DNA from 2 places in the Solibacillus sp. FSL W8-0372 genome. Region 1 is predicted to be linked to the other one. Evidence: riboswitches for the same ligand, from Rfam matches in the RefSeq annotation. Region 1 holds a riboswitch; the other holds the start of a gene.

Region 1 (3,427 bases):
TTTGAAAAGGCACGATGGGAGGATATTTCGAATCGACTATAGTTTGTTTATCCAGATCATTATATTTAGGGGAAAGATACAGCTCTGCATCATTGGAAAAAACAACTCGCTGCTGTTCTAATTGCCCGAAGTATGCGGTCCATTTTAATGTTCGAACATTACTGAATAAAAATTGAGTTTTTTTCTTCTTTTGAATATAGGCCATGCTGCAATCAACCGGAATCCAGCCCGTTTGTTCGTCAAAAAATTCGTTCCACACATGTGCATTCATCTTGCTGTTTGCCCAACTGCCTACAAGGGATCGGCACGGGATACCAATAGAACGGCAAAGGGAAGAAAACATAAAAGCATACTCGCCACAATCACCTTGCTTCGCCTCTAAAAAAGACTTGATGCCTCTCCCCTTAGGCGGGTACATATATTTAAAATGATTGACTACATAATGGAAAATTGCCTTCGCTTTTTCCATTGTCGATACAGCGCCAGCCGTTATTTCATGTGCTAGATTCCTCATCTGTTCATCCACAACAACAAGTGTGCCGCTGCGTAAATAAAATGCCTTTTCTTTATTCGTAAGTATTTTTTGTTCGTTTTGTTTATACGTATCGATGGAATAATTCATTTGAAACTGTTCATTTTCTTTTAAAGTAAAATAAAAGAGTTCATTGTTCCCGTCATCAATTACTTTTTCTTCAGGAGAATGAGTACAAATCACGTCAGGATGATCCATCGGTAAAGTAGTCCATATCCTTGTTATACCTTTATTTGAGTTATGATACGAATATGCTATATTGACAATGTTTTTCATTATAGACACCTTTTCTTTTCCTAGTTTTTAAAAAATTCTGGATATTTTTATATACGGATGCTCACCTTAAAAGTTTCATTTTAATTAACGGAATAGCAAGTTAGTAGAGGTAAATGGAATGATAGTTATGGAAGCAAGAAGGTCCGAAATGACTATTAGTATTCTAAATAATCTATGTTACAATAATTTTCAAATAAAATAATTTCCTTCGGGGTCGGGTGAAATTCCCAATCGACGGTGATGAGTTTAACTCTAAGCCCGTGAGCCGCTTTTTGCGTGCAGGATTTGGTGCAAGTCCAAAGCCGACAGTATAGTCTGGATAGGAGAAGGAATAGCAACGCATTTTTGAAAATTTGATTTAAAATGTGCTTTTTTGCTATACACTTTTCCCGTCGCACCTACGTGACGGGATTTTTTTATTGATCATTTTATATGAATTTCCTTCGGGGTCGGGTGAAATTCCCAATCGACGGTGATGAGTAAATCTCTAAGCCCGTGAGCCACTTTTGTGTGCAGGATTTGGTGCGAGTCCAAAGCCGACAGTATAGTCTGGATGGGAGAAGGAAGCAATATCATCAGTTTTTTGAAAAATGTAGTCAAAAGGCTTATTTGATGCTGCTAAATTTTCCTCTCATCGAACTCCGAATTCAATCGGGGTTCTTTTTTTACTTTTAAAAAGAGGTGAGTAGGATGTTTACAGGAATTATTGAAGAGTTAGGAACTGTGGAGCAGATTAGTCAGTCCACACAAACGATGGAATTAGCCATTCGCGCAAGTAAAATTTTAGAAGATGTAAAGCTCGGGGACAGCATTGCGGTGAATGGAGTTTGTTTAACGGTGAAACAATTTACGTCCAATTCATTTTTGGCGGATGTGATGCCTGAAACTGTTAAAGCAACAAGTATGCAACAATTGACTGTAGGCATGCATGTCAATTTGGAACGGGCAATGCTGGCGAACGGCCGTTTTGGCGGACATATTGTATCTGGCCATGTTGATGGTGTCGCAATCATACAGCGGAAAAGACCAGTTGCAAACGCGGTTTATGTAGATTTAGCGATGGACCGTAATTTAATTGCACAGTGTATCGAAAGAGGTTCTATTACAGTCGATGGCATAAGCTTAACGATTTTTAATATGACAGATACACTCGTTACCATTTCCTTAATCCCTCATACATACGAACAAACTGTGTTGGGCTATAAAAAGGCCGGGGATGTTGTGAATATTGAAACAGATTTGATCGGGAAATATGTGAAAAAGCATTTACAAAATCAAACGGCAAGTACGATTACACAGGATTTTCTGCAACGTACAGGGTTTTAAAGGAGTGGAAAAAGATGAATACGATTGATGAAGCAATTCAAGCATTAAAAAATGGTGAAATTATTATTGTTGCCGATGATGAAAATCGAGAAAACGAGGGTGACTTTCTCGTGCTGGGGGAATTTGCAACACCGGAAAATATTAACTTTATGGCCCTTCATGGGAGAGGGTTAATATGTACACCTATATCTCCAGCCATCGCTGAAAAACTATGTCTTCATCCAATGGTCCAAAGTAATACAGATACATATCAAACGGCTTTTACGATTAGTATCGATCATATTCACACAACGACAGGAATCAGTGCATTTGAACGTTCAGCAACGATATTGGCATTACTTGATCCAGCAGCGAAGCCGGAAGATTTCCACCGTCCTGGACATGTTTTTCCGCTCATTGCAAAACAAGGAGGCGTAATAGAGCGCTGTGGTCATACAGAGGCAGGGGTAGATCTTGCAAAATTATGCGGGTCGATGGAAGTGGCGGTCATCTGCGAAATTATGAATGAAGATGGTTCAATGGCGCGGATGCCACAGCTTGAAAAACTCGCACTAAAACATCAGCTGAAATTTATTACGATAGAAGATTTAGTTCAATATATAAAAATAAACACAATGGTTGTATAAGAAGGAGCAGATAAAATGGGTAAAACATTTGAAGCACAATTAGTAGGTACAGATTTAAAAATCGGAATCGTTGTCGGCCGGTTCAATGAATTTATTAATGATAAATTATTAAGCGGTGCAATTGATGGATTAAAAAGACACGGTGTAAATGAAGATAATATTGATACTGCCTGGGTACCAGGGGCATTTGAAGTACCCTTTATCGCAAAGAAAATGGCAGAAGCCAATAAGTATGATGCAGTAATCGGGTTAGGTACAGTCATTCGCGGATCAACAACACATTATGATTACGTATGCAATGAAGCAGCTAAAGGCATTGCCAAAGCGGGTTTGGATACTGGGGTACCGGTTATTTTCGGAATTGTCACAACTGAAAATATCGAGCAGGCAATTGAACGCGCAGGGACAAAAGCGGGGAATAAAGGATATGACAGTGCAATGTCTGCTATAGAAATGGCGAATTTAAATAAGATGTTTTAGTTTCATAAATAAAAGGGCTTTTCGGAAAAGATTCATTCAAATTTTCGAAAAGCCCTTTTTTCTTTTATACATTTCTTACATAGCTTCATCAATCCATAGTGATTATTTTTATGTAAGTTGGGTAAATAACTGTGAACACTTTATGAAAGAGGAGGTATTATAATGGCCGCTAAAAAGGAACTAGCTT
Region 2 (3,427 bases), 800 kb from region 1:
AGCATGCATTTACCGCATTTGATTGGGAAACAGAGCAGCTTGTAAGCTCTGTCCCTTCACCAGAACAGTCAATGGAACTAAACGATGAACTAAGCCGATTACTGCTAGCATTGGAACGATGCTCGGGGGATCAGAAAATGGTGATTATTATGCGCTATCTTCAGGAACTTTCGATACAGGAAACGGCTGATATATTAGGATGGACCACAGGTAAAGTAAAAACGACGCAGCACCGGGCATTAAAAAATTTAAGACAGTTATTGGAAGCTCAAGATGGAAAGGAGGCGAATTCATTATGAAAAAGGAGCGTTGGGATGAGGAGAACCTGGAGCAACTTCTAAAACAGGCCCCAAAAGTAACCGATCATCGAACAAAGGATGAAATATTTAATCGTTTAAAGGATGAAGGAGCATTTAGTGAAGAGCCGCCTCAAATACAACAGCCTACGCAAAAAGGGATTCGCTGGGCGCCGCTTCTAGTATCTATCGCTTCCTTATTTATTATAGTTTTGATTGGTGCACAGTTTTTAGGAAATGATCAGTCTATCTCTATGGAAAATACATTTGATATGGCGACTACAGAATCGGAAGAAAGTGCCAAAATGAGTAGGGCTGGAGATGCAACTTCAAAAAGTGAATCCGCGACAATTTCTAATTTTTCAATGGATACACAAGGTCAACAAACTTTAATTTATGAAAGCCAGCTTGAAGGCGTGACCTTATTCAAAATTGGTCTTGCTGGGGACGATGCAGAAAGTGTTCCTGTGAGTATTTTAATTCCTAATGAAGTTGTTGTTGATAAGCTTGGCACGGATAAACCGACAGCATTGGAGCTTTATAAAACGTTTAGTCCATTGCTGGATGAGCAAATGCTTGGATTTAATGAGTATCATCCGTTAAAAGGCGAATTGCGTGAAGAAGGAAATAAACTTATTCACACATTACCCGAGGACCACGGATATGACACAAGTTCGGCTACATTATCGAATTATTTCGGTTCCCTTGTAGATACATTTGGCAATTCGTATGAAGAAGTACAAATTGAAGATGCTAATGGAAAAATCGCTTATTTTGATCATGTTGGTGAAATGGGACAGTCAATACCATTGAAAAGTGAACAAACACAATATAATTATTTTATGTATCAAATGAGGGATGGGGCAGTTTATTTAAGTCCTAACTTCCGAATGACCTTCCCAAACGTAACGGATGCGATAAATAATATGACAACCGAAGCCAATGATATATATCGTACAGTCATTTTACCTGGAGTTTCGTTAACAGTAGAAGATAAAGGGGATATTGTAACAGTAACATTCGACCAAGCGCTTGATTTGGAACAATATGATCCCGCTCAAGTGATGCGTATGATCGAAGGGTTATTATTAACGGCTTCAAGTTTTGATAAGCAAATTAAATTTGAACAAATTGTGCAAGAAAATTGGAGTGGCTTTGACTTTACGAAACCTTTAGAGAAGCCAGTTTCGGGAAATATATTGTTCTATAATTTTTAATCAATTCAAATAAATTTACTCGGAATTGTAAGCAATGGTCTTTACAATTCCGTTTTTATATATATAATAGAAATTGTAACAAGTATTTTGTTGCATAATTTCATATTGATTCATCTTCGGGGCAGGGTGTAATTCCCGACCGGCGGTAATTAAAGTTGTAACCTCTGACCATTTAATTGGAGGACGTTACAGAAAACTTTTCGAGCCCGCGAGCCACTTTTGTGTGCAGGATTTGGTGAAATTCCAAAGCCGACAGTATAGTCTGGATGGGAGAAGGTGAAGGTACGGTCGTCATTTTATGAAAATGTCGTGCTTTGTAGTACCGTTAATAATTTCCTTAATTATGAGCGAAATATCTTTCGTATACATAAATTTAAGGGAAGTTACTACAAAGGCATGAGTAGACTTTTATTTAAGTGTGCCTATTTCTCCCTTATGCTCTTTTTTGCATAAGGGTTTTTTCATGAATGATTTGATACGTCCTTTCTTCTTGCGAGATGGAATCAGCAAAGAGGAGAGATTTCTATGCAAAAGAGAACTTTGAAGTTACGGTCATTTGTAACTATCGCAATGCTAAGTGGGATTTCGTTCATTTTAATGTTATTGAACTTCCCATTACCTTGGTTTCCTGTATTTTTGCAGATTGATTTTAGTGATGTTCCTGCATTAATTGCGGCGATTACGATGGGACCTGTCGCGGGCATTCTTGTTGAATTAGTAAAGAATGTACTTGATTGGATTTATACAGGGGCGCCAGAAGGAATTCCGGTTGGTCATATGGCAAACTTTGCAACAGGCGTATTATTCATTTTACCAGCTTACTATATTTATAAAAAATTCCCTTCCGCAAAAGGGTTGATTTCAGGCTTAGTCGTTTCAACAGTTGTAATGTCGTTGGGGATGGCTATATTAAACTACGTAGCGTTCTTGCCGATGTATACTTATTTACTAGGGTTTGAATATGATATGTATGAAACGATAGTTTTAGGTATTTTACCATTTAATATTGTTAAAGGAATTATGATGCTAGTTGTCGTGACAATGATTTATCGTTCAATGCGTGTATGGATTGAACAACAGCGCAGACAATATTTAGCTTAACTTAATAAACAGTGAGGAGTTATGTCATGTACAATTAATTTTATGACATAACTCCTTTTTATTTGCTAGAAGATTGTTAGGATATGTATATAAAGTTATATGGGAATAATTATTGCTATTGAATTCAAAGTAATTCACTGTTATCATAATGTACATTGTTGTGAAAAATCGGGCTATTTCGTCAAAAGACCAACATGATATGACTTCTTTAGGAGAGATGACGATGGAGAAAAAAATACCATTTTCAACATACGCAGTTATTGGCACAATGCTGTTTGGTATGTTTTTTGGTGCAGGAAATTTAATCTTCCCGATTCAAATGGGACAATTAGCAGGTACGAATTATTGGCTTGCATTAATTGGTTTTTTAGTAACGGCAATAGGGCTGCCGTTTTTAGGTATTCTTGCAATTGGTTTATCTGGAAGCAATGGATTGCGTGATTTAGCAAGTAAAGTACACCCGGTATTTGGTTTGCTATTTGCGTTGGCATTGTATTTAACGATTGGACCGTTTTTTGCCATTCCTCGTACTGCTACGGTGCCTTTTGTAGTTGGTTTCGAACCTTTCATCGATCCATCACAAATTACATTATGGCTTGCAGTGTTTAGTTTTGTATTTTTTGCTATCGTATTTTACTTTTCATTAAATCCAGCGAAAATTATGGATATTATCGGCAAATATTTAACGCCGGCATTTTTAGTTTTTCTGTTTGTATTAATCGGAATTAGTTTATTTTCGCCGATGGGCAATTTTGTCGAGCCTGCTGGGGCGTATATAAATGAGGCGTTTATGACAGGGTTTAAAGAAGGTTA

The links. A riboswitch is a leader RNA that binds a small molecule or an ion and turns the genes downstream of it on or off. The one in region 1 is predicted to bind FMN.
Region 2: linked by a shared signal. The riboswitch ahead of MKY13_RS05670 (ECF transporter S component) and the one ahead of ribE (riboflavin synthase) in region 1 are both predicted to bind FMN.

The regions. Positions count from the first base shown of each region.
Region 1 is NZ_CP150204.1:1,974,907-1,978,333, reverse strand. Features, by position in the region: gene MKY13_RS09790 (transglutaminase-like domain-containing protein) at 1-808, opposite strand, end outside; FMN riboswitch at 1,009-1,143, shown strand; FMN riboswitch at 1,244-1,377, shown strand; gene ribE (riboflavin synthase) at 1,499-2,134, shown strand; gene ribB (3,4-dihydroxy-2-butanone-4-phosphate synthase) at 2,149-2,760, shown strand; gene ribE (6,7-dimethyl-8-ribityllumazine synthase) at 2,776-3,240, shown strand; gene MKY13_RS09770 (spore coat protein) at 3,403-3,427, shown strand, end outside.
Region 2 is NZ_CP150204.1:1,174,601-1,178,027, forward strand. Features, by position in the region: gene sigX (RNA polymerase sigma factor SigX) at 1-299, shown strand, start outside; gene MKY13_RS05665 (hypothetical protein) at 296-1,513, shown strand; FMN riboswitch at 1,622-1,795, shown strand; gene MKY13_RS05670 (ECF transporter S component) at 2,039-2,614, shown strand; gene brnQ (branched-chain amino acid transport system II carrier protein) at 2,838-3,427, shown strand, end outside.